2 regions of the Neisseria sp. HMSC067H09 genome follow, and region 1 is predicted to be linked to the other one. Evidence: riboswitches for the same ligand, from Rfam matches in the RefSeq annotation. Region 1 holds a riboswitch; the other holds the start of a gene.

The links. Region 1 has a riboswitch for thiamine pyrophosphate ahead of thiC (phosphomethylpyrimidine synthase ThiC). Riboswitches for the same ligand answer to the same signal wherever they lie in the genome.
Region 2: it holds a riboswitch for thiamine pyrophosphate, as region 1 does, so the genes downstream of both, HMPREF2954_RS08925 (FAD-dependent oxidoreductase) here and thiC (phosphomethylpyrimidine synthase ThiC) in region 1, are expected to answer to the same signal.

What each region holds. Positions count from the first base shown of each region.
Region 1 covers NZ_KV814946.1:55,356-61,792, forward strand. Annotated here, with positions in the region: tRNA gene HMPREF2954_RS10205 (tRNA-Arg) at 1-56, opposite strand, end outside; gene HMPREF2954_RS10210 (DUF441 domain-containing protein) at 61-507, opposite strand; gene HMPREF2954_RS10215 (polyprenyl synthetase family protein) at 513-1,487, opposite strand; gene rplU (50S ribosomal protein L21) at 1,750-2,058, shown strand; gene rpmA (50S ribosomal protein L27) at 2,084-2,356, shown strand; gene thiC (phosphomethylpyrimidine synthase ThiC) at 2,727-4,628, opposite strand; TPP riboswitch at 4,720-4,819, opposite strand; partial or broken gene HMPREF2954_RS10235 (cytochrome-c peroxidase) at 5,033-6,223, opposite strand.
Region 2 covers NZ_KV814937.1:9,670-16,106, forward strand. Annotated here, with positions in the region: gene thiE (thiamine phosphate synthase) at 1-571, opposite strand, end outside; gene HMPREF2954_RS08915 (nuclease-related domain-containing protein) at 588-1,235, opposite strand; gene HMPREF2954_RS08920 (methyltransferase family protein) at 1,376-1,834, opposite strand; gene HMPREF2954_RS08925 (FAD-dependent oxidoreductase) at 1,886-2,980, opposite strand; TPP riboswitch at 3,087-3,196, opposite strand; gene rplQ (50S ribosomal protein L17) at 3,499-3,876, opposite strand; gene HMPREF2954_RS08935 (DNA-directed RNA polymerase subunit alpha) at 3,901-4,887, opposite strand; gene rpsD (30S ribosomal protein S4) at 4,913-5,533, opposite strand; gene rpsK (30S ribosomal protein S11) at 5,549-5,944, opposite strand; gene rpsM (30S ribosomal protein S13) at 5,964-6,326, opposite strand; gene rpmJ (50S ribosomal protein L36) at 6,392-6,437, opposite strand, start outside.

The DNA of each region.
Region 1 (6,437 bases):
CGAACCTGTATTTTACGCTTAGGAGGCATACGTTCTATCCGTTGAACTATGGCGAGCGTGTTAAACTTTTCCTGCAATAAACGATAATAATCCTGCGGCAATCAGCGGACCGACCGGAATGCCGCCCATAAACGCCACACCGATAACCGTACCGATCAAAAGACCTGTTACCAAAACAGGTTGTTCGCTCATCAGCGGTACGCCGCGCCCTGCCAGCCAGGCGACAAGGATGCCGATTAATACGGCGGCAATCATTTTAAAATTGACAAACTCCGACAGCGGTGGAATTTGAACCTTCCCTGAAACCAGTGGACTTAAAACCCCGATTGTCAGCAAAATAATCCCAAAATGCAAGCCGTGTTTTTCCATGAAAGGAATATATTGCGACAAAGCAGTCTGCTGCATTAACAGCAAAATTGCTGCTGAAATCGTAATCGAGTTGTTGTTGCTGACGACGCCGAGAAAAATCAGCGTCACCAAAAACATCGGGACGAAATTGAAATTCATCGGATTTAAGAAACCCGTGCCAATGATTCCTCAGCCAACTGAATCATCGCCTGCTTGACTTCGCTGTCGGGCAATACTGCCAAAGAAGCCACAGCTTGCTCAACGGCTTTTCGTGCTTCGGAAATCGAATAAGTCAGCGCATCGGAATGGACAACATAATCATGGATTTTTTGGAAACTGCCGCGATCCGCATTTTCCAAAGCGTGGCGCACATCGTCCGCCACTTGTTTCGAACCGTTGCGCATCAGATAAATCAGCGGCAAAGTCGGTTTGCCTTCTGCCAAATCGTCGCCGACGTTTTTACCGATTTCTTCGGTTTCGCCCGAATAATCCAAAACATCATCAATAATTTGGAACGCTGTACCGACATACATGCCGTAGTCTTTCAACGCCTGCTCATGTTCGGGGGACGCATTGCCCAAAATCGCACCAACCTGCGCGGCCGCTTCAAACAATTTGGCCGTTTTATATTGAATCACTTGAACATATTGCGCTTCAGTAATATCGGTATTGCCGATGTTCATCAGCTGCATGACCTCGCCTTCGGCAATAATATTGGTTGCATCCGCCATGACTTCCAAAATGCGCATACTGCCGGAATCAACCATCAATTGGAAAGCGCGCGTATACAAAAAGTCGCCGACCAACACCGCCGCCGCGTTGCCGAACAGATTATTCGCCGTTTCGCGTCCGCGGCGCAAATCGCTTTCATCGACAACATCGTCATGCAGCAGGGTTGAAGTGTGGATAAATTCCACCATTGCCGCCAAAGCATACAGCTTATCTCCATCATAACCGACCGACTTACCTGCCAAAATCGTCATAATTGGACGCAGACGCTTACCGCCGGCGCTGATAATATAAGTACCGATTTGCGAAATCAGCGCAACATCAGACTGAACCGCTTGGTTGATCACCTCATTGACCCGTGAAAGGTCTTCAGGCAGATGGCGTTGGAAATAAGGCAGGTTTTCGAGCATAACACATTCTCAGTCGGCAAAATGAAGCAGGCTTGCCGTATAAATAAATGGGTTGGGTATAAGGCGGAAATAATATTGCCGCATAAAAAATATCGGCAATCCAACGCGCGATTATAGCAGCAAAGCCCGTTTGACACATCTTTCAGACGACTCTGACCCCACAAACGAAATAAACTTTGACAAAACAGGCAAATAGCAATAGAATGCTACGTTTCGCACAATGGTGTGCGGGATATTAACCATAATTCTCATGGAGTTGAGTATGTACGCGGTCGTAAAAACCGGCGGCAAACAATATAAAGTTGCCGTTGGCGAAAAATTGAAAGTAGAACAGATACCAGCCGAACTCGACAGCCAAATCGAACTGACCGAAGTTTTGATGATTGCTGACGGCGAATCTGTAAAAGTTGGCGCTCCTTTCATTGAAGGCGCAAAAGTAACAGCTAAAGTAGTAGCTCATGGTCGCGGCGAGAAAGTACGCATTTTCAAAATGCGCCGCCGTAAACACTACCAAAAACGCCAAGGCCACCGCCAAAATTTCACCCAAATCGAAATCGTGGCAATCGCCTAATTTTTGAAACTTAGGAGTATTACAAATGGCAAGTAAAAAAGCAGGCGGTAGCACCCGCAACGGTCGCGATTCAGAAGCCAAACGCTTGGGCGTAAAAGCCTACGGCAACGAGCTGATTCCGGCAGGTTCCATCATCGTCCGCCAACGCGGTACCAAATTCCACGCCGGCGACAACGTAGGCATGGGCAAAGACCACACTTTGTTCGCCAAAGTTGACGGTTATGTTGAATTCAAAACCAAAGGCGCGCTGAACCGTAAAACGGTCAGCATCCGTCCTTACACCGGTTCTGAAGAATAATCCGAGTTTGTCGTGATATTGAAAAAGCCGTATTTCTTAGGGAATACGGCTTTTTTGTTTGTATGGGTTGAGTGGTTTTACAGATCGGCATTAGCTGGGTCATTTGGTTTTTGATACGACACCTGTCATCAGCCGTCATTCAGTCTCTTTCTGCATAAGGACAAATTGTGGCGAGAATTTGCTTTTGAATTCCGGAAACCTTTTTCAAATACCTGTTTCTTGGAATTTTGATGAATTCCTGCCTGTCTGAGAATAGCTGCGGAGGATAGGTACTGCAGCAAAAATGAAGCAGATCGGTTTATATACCCAAAATTTCAGGTTTCCAATAAAACCAAAAGGTCGTCTGAAAACTTTTCAGACGACCTTTTTATCAACTGTAAATCTCAGCCCCTTTCTTCACAAACTCGACCGCTTTTTCCTCCATGCCCTGCCGTTGGGCTTTTTGCTTGTCAGCGTAGTCGCGCACTTCCTGCGTGATTTTCATCGAGCAGAATTTGGGGCCGCACATTGAGCAGAAGTGGGCGATTTTCGCGCCTTCGGCGGGCAGGGTTTCGTCGTGGAAGCTTTCGGCGCGTTCGGGGTCGAGGCTTAAGCGGAATTGGTCGCGCCAGCGGAACTCGAAACGCGCCTTGCTCAGGGCGTTGTCGCGCAACTGTGCGCCCGGCCAGCCTTTGGCAAGGTCGGCGGCGTGGGCGGCGAGTTTGTAGGTGATGATGCCGGTGCGCACGTCTTCTTTGTCGGGCAGGCCGAGATGCTCTTTCGGGGTAACGTAGCAGAGCATGGCTGTGCCGTACCAGCCGATATTGGTCGCGCCTATGCCCGAAGTGATGTGGTCGTAGCCGGGGGCGATGTCGGTAACGAGCGGGCCGAGTGTGTAGAAAGGCGCTTCAAAGCAGTGTTGCAGCTCTTCGGTCATGTTTTCTTTGACGCGTTGCAACGGGACATGGCCGGGGCCTTCGATCATGACTTGTACGTCGTGTTCCCACGCTTTGGCGGTCAATTCGCCCAAGGTGTGCAGCTCGGCAAATTGGGATTCGTCGTTGGCATCGGCAATGCAGCCGGGGCGCAGGCCGTCGCCGAGGCTGAACGACACGTCGTAGGCTTTCATGATTTCGCAGATTTCGTCGAAATGCGTGTAGAGGAAGTTTTCCTGATGATGGGCGAGGCACCATTTCGCCATGATGGAACCGCCACGCGATACGATGCCGGTGAGGCGGTTGGCGGTCATCGGCACATAGCGCAGCAACACGCCCGCGTGTATGGTGAAATAGTCCACGCCTTGTTCCGCCTGCTCGATTAAGGTGTCGCGGAACAAATCCCAAGTCAAATCTTCGGCGATGCCTCCGGTTTTTTCCAAAGCCTGATAGATGGGCACGGTGCCGATGGGGACGGGCGCGTTGCGGATAATCCATTCGCGCGTTTCGTGGATGTGCGCGCCTGTGGACAAATCCATAATCGTGTCTGCGCCCCAACGCAGCGACCACACCATTTTTTCGACTTCTTCGGTCAGGCTGGAGGTTACGGCGGAATTGCCCAAGTTGCCGTTGATTTTGACGCGGAAGTTGCGGCCGATAATCATCGGTTCGAGTTCGGGGTGGTTGATGTTGGCAGGGATAATCGCGCGTCCGGCGGCGATTTCTCGGCGCACGAATTCGGGTGTGATTTGGTCGGGATGGGTCGGGATGTTCGCGCCGAAACTTTGCCCTGCGTGCTGTTTCAAGAGCTTGGCGTATTCGGGTCGTCTGAAAAGTTCGTCCAGCTTCATGCGTTCGCGTATGGCGACAAATTCCATTTCGGGCGTGATGATGCCTTGGCGTGCATAATGGAGCTGGGTTACGTTTCTGCCTGCTTTGGCGCGGCGTGGGCGGGTGATTTGGTTGAAACGCAGATGGGCGGTTTGCGGGTCGTGCGCGCGTTCGATGCCGTATTCGCTGGAAAGCTTGGGCAGGATTTCTGTATCGCCGCGTTCGTCCAGCCATGCGGTGCGGACGTGCGGCAAACCTTGTTTCAGGTCGATGTGTGCCGCCGGATCGCCGTATACGCCGCTGGTGTCATAGACGGGAATCGGCGGGTTGGCTTCCGTGCCTTGCGCCGTGTAGGTGTCGTCTTGACGGATTTCGCGCAAAGGCACGCGGATGTCGTCGCGGCTGCCTTGCAGATACACGCGTTCCGAGTTCGGATATTTGAAGCGGATGCCGATGTCTTCGCTCAAGTCGGCAAGCTCACGCGCTTCGTTGCCGGAGGTTTTGGCGGTTTTCTTTGGCGTAGTCATAAAAAATGCTCCTGTTTTCTCGTTTGAAAAGAAGAAACAGGAGCGTTTTGCTTTTTCAGACGACCCCATATCAAAAAAGGTCGTCTGAAAGACAGAATCCGTGAAAACTCCCCACGCAGGTATTATCCCGATCGGGTGTAAAGGGTATTTCTCAGCCGCCTGAACATCAGGCAGCACCCCTGTTTCGTAAGAGAAGGATTATAAACCACGATTGGGGTTTATTGGAAATCTTAACAGGATTGACATCGGTATTTTAAGGAATGAATTGCTTGAATATCGAGGGGATAGCTATATTGTGTTTCCATAAATCGAAACGTCGTCTGAAAAGCAGGACAACTTTTTCAGACGACGTTTGGTATGGCACAAATTTAGGATAACGGGTTCCGTTACCCTAAATCTACCGCTTATTTATTGTTCGGATGGGATTCCATCGGCGCAGACAAAGGCAGTTCGGGCATGGTGCGGGCGGAGTCGGAAACGCTGCCGGACAGTGTTTTCAGGAAGGCAACGATGTTTTCAGTTTCTTCCGGAGTCAGGTCTTTACCCAGCTGCGCTTTACCCATGATGGTAACAGCTTTGTCCAATTCCCAAACGCTGCCGTTGTGGAAATATGGATAAGTTTTGGCGACGTTGCGCAAGCCTGGTACGCGGAAGAAGAATTCGTCTTCAGCTTTTTTGGTTACGTCGGCACGGCCTTTGTCGTGTTTCGGATCTTCGATGAATTTCCAGTACGGTCCTTCAACCAAACCGAATTTTTGGAAGGTTGCGCCGCCGAGGTTGACGCCGCTGTGGCAGGCGATACAGCCGTTGTCCATAAAGGCGCGCACGCCTTTGCGCTCTTGCTCGTTCAGGGCGTTGACGTTGCCTTTGAGGTAGTCATCCCATTTGGTCGGTGTCAGCAGGGTGCGTTCGAATGCGCCCAGTGCGGCGGTAATGTTTTTGAAGGAAACTGCGCCGTCTTCGGGGAAGGCGGTTTTAAACAGTTCTTGATATTCGGGGATTTTGGCAATTTTGGCAGCGGCTGCTTCTTGTGAGTCGTTTGCCATTTCCACAGGGTTCACCAACGGTCCGCCGGCTTGCTCTTCAACGTCGGCCGCGCGGCCGTCCCAGAACTGCATGCCGAGCAAGGCGGCGTTTAAAGCGGTCGGGGAGTTGCGTCCGCCGAACTGTCCTTTATGACCTTGGCTGGTCGGCAGGTTGTCCACGCCTGCGGTGGCGAGGTTGTGGCAGGAGTTGCAGCTTACGGTATTGCCTTTGGAGAGGCGTGGCTCATACCATCATAATTGATGGCCGAGTTTGACTTGTTCTTCAGTAAACGGGCGCAGTTTCTGCATTTCTTCGGCACTCGGCAGCGGTTTGAAGATGCCTTGTGCGCGTTTGAGCAGCTCTTGATCTTCAGGAGAAGCATTGCTGTCAACGGCGGCTTGGGACGACGCTGCTGAGGCAGCCGAAGCAGCGTCAGGGGTCGTCTGAACGGCAGAGGCTTCGGTCGGGGCGGAAGCAGGTTTTTGTTCCTTGCTTTCCTGTCCGCCACAGGCGGCCAATGCGGATAAAACGGCAAGCGACAGGAGTAGTCGGGTGTTGCGGTAGTTCATGGCGTGTTCCTTTTTTGTAGTGGATATTATTATGAATAAGTACCGTTTCCGTTAATTGCCGTGATGGATGGCGGACGAAAATAGGGAGTGGTATTTCGCTTTATTTGCGTCCGTTTGATATGTCCGGCTTTTTTATCCCTGAAGTATAGACGGTAAGTACGGTTCGACCTTTGCTGTAAATCAACATCAATTTTTCAATAGTGATAGGCAATAT
Region 2 (6,437 bases), on a different contig from region 1:
TTTCCGCTTCGGTAACGGCGCGGACGACGGCGAGTGAAGAAACGCCGGTTGCCAGCACATCTTCGGCGTTGTTCAAATCGATGCCGCCGATGGCGACGACGGGCGTGCCGCGTGCCTGTTTCACATATTCGCGCAGTTTATCCAAGCCTTGCGGGGCGGTGGGCATTTGCTTGGTCGTGGTCGGGAAAATCGCGCCGCTGGCGACGTAGCTGGGGTGTACGGACAGGGCGCGGTCGAGTTCGGCGACGGAGTGCGTACTCAAACCCAAACGCAAACCGGCGGCGGCGATGGCGGCAAGGTCGGCGGTGTCCATGTCTTCCTGTCCGAGATGCACGCCGTATGCGCCCGCTTCTATCGCCTCGCGCCAGTGGTCGTTGATGAAAAGCTGCGTGCGGCCGCCCCGACAGGCGGCGACGCAGCGGGCGATTTCGCGTTTCAATTCATCACCGTGCAGGGTTTTGCAGCGCAGTTGCACCGTGTCGGCACCTGCTTTGACCATGCGCTCCACCCAATCGGCAGTGGGAACGACGGCGTAGAATTTGAGCGGGGATTTTAGGGGCGGGAAGGTCATGGGGTGTCCTTTTAAGTTATCGCTGATGGCGTTCCTGCAGGCGTTCGGTATGCGCCCGCAGTTTTTCGCCGTCGGCTTGGTATTCGTTTGAAGACAGCACGGCAGTTGCCGCTTCTATTTCCTGCGGCAGCAATAAGGTCGTCTGAAAACGTCTGATATAGGATGCTGCCTGTCTGATACGGCAGACATTCGGCGGCATTTGCGTTTTCAGTTCACAATCGCCGAGGAAAACCACCATCGAATGAAATTTTTCTTCCGGCAGTTGCAGCAGTTCGGATAATGCCTTGATGTGTGCGTAATTCTGGCGCAACGGATTTTGAAAGTAGTGTTTCTGCTTATAGACGACTTGTGTCCATTTCGATTGCTTCTCGCTGCCGAAAATCCAACCTGTGTAATTCTTGGTTTCCATGACAAATATCCCGAAAACCGAAACATAAATATGGTCGATTTGCGTCGTGCCGCTGCGGGACGGAATAATCAAATCATGAAATTCGATATAGGTTTCTTCATCCAAATCTTTTCCGATTACTGAACGGACTGCCCGTTCGCCTATGCGTCCTTTCACTTTGGGGTTTTGGAGCAGCGCTTTCAAAAGAAGCAGGGGAATGACGAGCAGGAAAATCCAAAAGATACCTGACAGGTTTCCTATTGCTTGTTCAATCATGACGTTTTCCTTTTTGTTTTATTGTTTAATGAAAGTGAGCCTGGTATAGCCATCTGATGAGGTCGTCTGAAAACATCGAGTATTCACATTCATGCCGTAAAGTAGAAGACGGGTGATACTTGATTGGAAGCTCCCCCTTCTTATAACCAACGGCGAACGCGCCGACAGTAAGACTCGTACTCTGCACCGAATTTCTGCGCCAAAACGCGTTCTTCGGGCATGATTTGAAAGCGTGTCATATAGGCAACAAATGCAACCAAAAACAACCATGGCAGCGGGTGCGCCAAATAGCCCGCCCATGCGACCAGCCAGCAGCCCATACCCGCATACATCGGGTTGCGGCTGAAACGGTACACGCCGTCTGAAACAAAGTGTTCAGTTTGTTCGGGGTTGAACGGGCTGACAGTCGTGCGCACACGGCGAAACGCCCACACACCTAATACGCCCAACGCCGTCCCAAATACCATCAAAACAACCGACAGCAATATAGGAAAGCGCGGCAGTATGCCGGCCAACGCCGACACTTGGGCAGAGATGTACATCAACAACGCACAAATAAAACATATCGCCGGCGGCGGAATTTTAGTTTCTAAATTCATATTGTTACCTTTATAAAACGGATAGCGCGACGTTTTCAGACGACCTCAAACTTATTTTTCAATATACGCCAAACCGCTTTCTTCATCACGTTCGGGCACGTCTTTTCCGTCAAACAGTGCCACTGCCAATCTGACGGCGGCGGCGGTTACGGCGGGGGAAATCATGAAGCCGTGACGGAAAAGGCCGTTGATTTCAATCAGGCGTCGGGCGCGGCTGTAACGGATTTCGGGGTTGTGGTGGTTGAGCGTTGGGCGCAGGCCGGTGGCGATTTCGAGGATGTCGGCTTCGCCGAAGGCGGGGTGGACGGCATAGAGTGCGGACAAGAGTTCCAATCCGGAACGCACGCTGGCGGGGGCTTGGCTTTCGCTTTCGATTTGGGTCGCGCCGATGACGAAGACGTGGTTTTCTTTCGGGGCGATGTAGAGCGGATAACGCGGGTGGAGCAGGCGTACAGGGCGGTTGAGCGTGATTTCGGGCGTATAAACCCGCGCCACTTCGCCGCGTATGCCGCGCAGGGTGCTGGTGTGTCCGGGAGATTGGTTCCACGCGGTTTTTGCACCGTAACCGCGGCAGTCGATCAGCCAGTCGTATTGGGCTTGCAGGTCTTCGGGGACGCATTCGTGTTCCCAATGGCAAGGGACGTTCAGCCCGTCCAAAGCGTCGGCAAGTGCAGACAACATCTGTCGTCCGTCGAGCTGGCCTTCGGTCGGCAGGTAGATGCCGTCTGAAAAACGTCCTGCGAGTTGCGGTTCGCGTTCGGCGATGTCGTCGGCGCGCCAACGGACGATTTCGTCATCCGCTACGCCGCCGCGTTTGAGATGGCGGACGAACTCGCTGGATAATGGCTTGTCCTGCCCGTGCCACACAATCAGGCTGCCGTTTTCCTGCATCATGGTCGGCGTTTTCAGACGACCTTTGATGTTGCGCCAAAGCGGAATGCTCTGTCTGCCCAGTTTGATGACTTCAGGCGTAGCTTCGACCGCTTCCGCAGCAGGCGCGAGCATGGCGGCGGCAACATAAGCGGCGGCGTGTTCGCTTTTGCGCCCGCCTTTGTCAAAGAGGGCAACCGATAAACCTTGTTCTGCAAGTTGTAAGGCAGTCAGACGGCCGCAGAGGCCGCCGCCGAGAATGGCGATACGGGGCATGGTGGATTCCTTTGTAGTATTGTGCAGTCGGGAAGACGAAAGATAAGACGGAAGCGGAATCCACCGAATAGCGGGAAATGCGGGAAAGGGAACGGAAGCCTTTTCAGGCGTTTGACAGCTTGTTTCCTACGCAGGCATTACCCCGACAGGTTCTACGGATTCCGCTGTTGCGGTCTCAGCTGTTTGCGGGAACAAGCAGCACTCCGACAAGAAAAATATGAAGTTTATACAGATTTGTTTATTTTGGCAAAAGATCGTCTGAAAATACAAGTTTTCATGAAGTAAAATACTTTAAAAAAGTAATTTTCCAAATCAATCTTGGCACTTTGTCCAAATGAAACGCTCTATTAAAGAAATTTGTTTCAAAACACGAAAATGAAAAACTTCAAACACAAACAAATAACGATAAATAAATAATTACCTAAACTAAAAAATAATTTATAGCATGCAATTCAACATCTTGAATTACCAATAAAAAATGTCATCCGCAATGCGGATGACACTTAATTCCGAAGCAATTATTCGCTAACTGTATTATCAGCTTTATCAACCAATTCAACGAGTGCTAATGGGGCATTATCGCCTTTTCGGAAACCATACTTCAGCACACGAACATAGCCACCATTTCGGGTAGCAAAGCGAGGACCCAATTCATCAAACAATTTAACCACAACATCACGATCACGAGTGCGGTCAAATGCCAAACGACGGTTTGCCAAGGAAGGTTTTTTACCCAATGTAATCAAGGGTTCTACTACGCGGCGCAATTCTTTAGCTTTAGGCAAAGTTGTCACAATAGTCTCGTGAGCCAACAATGAGTTCGCCATATTACGCAGCATTGCAGCACGATGGCTGCTTGTACGGTTTAATTTGCGGTTACCATTACGATGACGCATGTCATTATCCTTTAATCTTCAAACTTACGGCTTTTCTAAGCCTACAGGCGGCCAAGCTTCCAATTTGGAACCTAGTGTCAAGCCTTTAGATGCCAACACTTCTTTGATTTCATTCAAAGATTTACGACCCAAATTCGGAGTTTTAAGAAGCTCTGTTTCAGTACGTTGAATCAAATCGCCGATATAATAAATATCTTCAGCTTTCAGACAATTAGCTGAACGCACAGTTAATTCCAAATCATCTACCGGACGCAGCAGGATAGGATCAATAGGAGGAGCTTTTTCTTCAACTTCTTCTACTGGAGTACCTTGCAAATCAGCAAAGATAGACATTTGATCAATTAAAATACGAGCGGCACTACGTACAGCTTCTTCAGGATCAATAGAACCATCAGTTTCAATATCCAAAACCAATTTATCTAAATCCGTACGCTGCTCTACGCGTGCAGGTTCAACTTCAAAGCTAACACGACTGATGGGCGAAAAGCTCGCATCCAACTGAATTGCACCAATCTGGCGGTTTTCATCGCGCACAACACGACGACCGGAAACAGATTGATAGCCACGCCCCTGCTCAACTTTGATTTCCATCTCAATTTGACCATTCTCGGCCAAATGACAAATAATATGCTCAGGATTTAAAATTTCCACATCATGTGGCAATTCGATATCACCGGCAACTACTGCACCGGCCCCTGACTTTTTCAAAGTTAACTGAACTTGGCCACGCCCATGCAGCTTAAATACAATACCTTTGACATTCAACAAAATATCGACGACATCTTCTTGAACGCCATCAACAGTAGAGTATTCGTGCAATACACCGGAAATAGCCACTTCAGTAGGAGCAAAACCATTCATGGATGACAGTAAGATACGACGCAAAGCATTACCTAAAGTATGACCAAAACCGCGCTCAAACGGCTGCATGGATACTTTTGCACGAGTTGTAGATAAAGTATCGACATCAATTTGACGAGGTTTCAAAAATTCGGTTGTGCTATTTTGCATTTAACTGTCCCTCACTGAGCTAGCGTTATTTAGAGTAGAATTCTACCACCAGCTGTTCATTAATATCGCCAGTTAATTCTGAACGATCCGGCATATTTTTAAATACGCCTTCCAATTTGTCTGCATCAACAGAAACCCAGCTTGGTAAACCGATTTGAGTTGCCAGACTTAAAGCCTCCTGGATACGAACCTGTTTTTTAGCTTTCTCACGAACAGCTACAACATCACCGGCTTTAACTTGGAAAGAAGGAATATTTACAACCTGACCGTTAACGGTAATTGCTTTATGAGAAACCAGCTGACGCGCCTCAGCACGAGTCGAGCCAAATCCCATGCGATATACTACATTATCCAAACGAGACTCTAACAATTGCAGCAGCAATTCACCAGTAGAGCCTTTACGTCGATCTGCTTCTGCAAAATAGCGACGGAATTGACGTTCCAAAACGCCATAAATACGACGAATTTTTTGCTTTTCACGCAATTGCAAACCATAGTCGGACAAACGCGGTTTTTTTGCGCCGTGCTGACCAGGAGCGGAGTCCAGTTTACATTTAGAATCCAAAGAACGACGAGCGCTCTTCAGAAATAAATCAGTGCCTTCTCGACGTGCTAATTTACATTTAGGGCCAATATAACGTGCCATGTTTCAATCACTCCTTTAAATACGACGTTTTTTAGGCGGACGGCAACCGTTATGAGGCAACGGAGTAACGTCGGTAATACTGGTAATTTTAAAACCAAGAGCGTTGAGTGCACGTACAGAAGACTCTCGACCAGGACCAGGGCCTTTTATACGAACTTCTAAATTTTTAACGCCATATTCTTGGGCAACTTTACCAGCTGCTTCTGCAGCCACCTGAGCTGCAAACGGTGTACTTTTACGAGAACCTTTAAAACCAGCGCCGCCAGAGGTAGCCCAAGACAATGCATTGCCTTGACGGTCAGTGATTGTAATGATGGTATTGTTGAAGGAAGCATGTACATGCACAATACCTTCGCTTACGGTTTTACGTACTTTTTTACGTACACGCGAAGCTGTGTTTGCTTTAGCCATTAATAAAATTCCTTAAAAATTATTTTTTACCAGCAATCGCTTTACGCGGACCTTTGCGGGTACGAGCGTTTGTGCGAGTGCGTTGACCACGACAAGGCAAACCTCGACGATGACGGAAACCACGGTAACAACCCATGTCCATCAATCGTTTGATGCTCATCGTTACCTCACGGCGCAAGTCACCTTCCACTTCATATTTGGCAACTTGTTCACGCAAAGCGTCTAATTGAGCCTCGTCCAAATCTTTTGCTTTTGTAGTGGGAGCAATATTTGCTGCCTCGCAAATTAATTTAGCACGAGTAGCACCAATACCATAAATAGCCTGCAAGCCAATTACGATATGTGCATTATTAGGGATATTTACCCCTGCAATACGAGCCATATTTTTTCCTTTAAACGGCAAAGTTCGTCACTATACCACAAAGTCTTGCTAAAAGAAAATTTCCCTTAACCTTGACGTTGTTTGTGACGAGGATCAGTACAAATTACACGA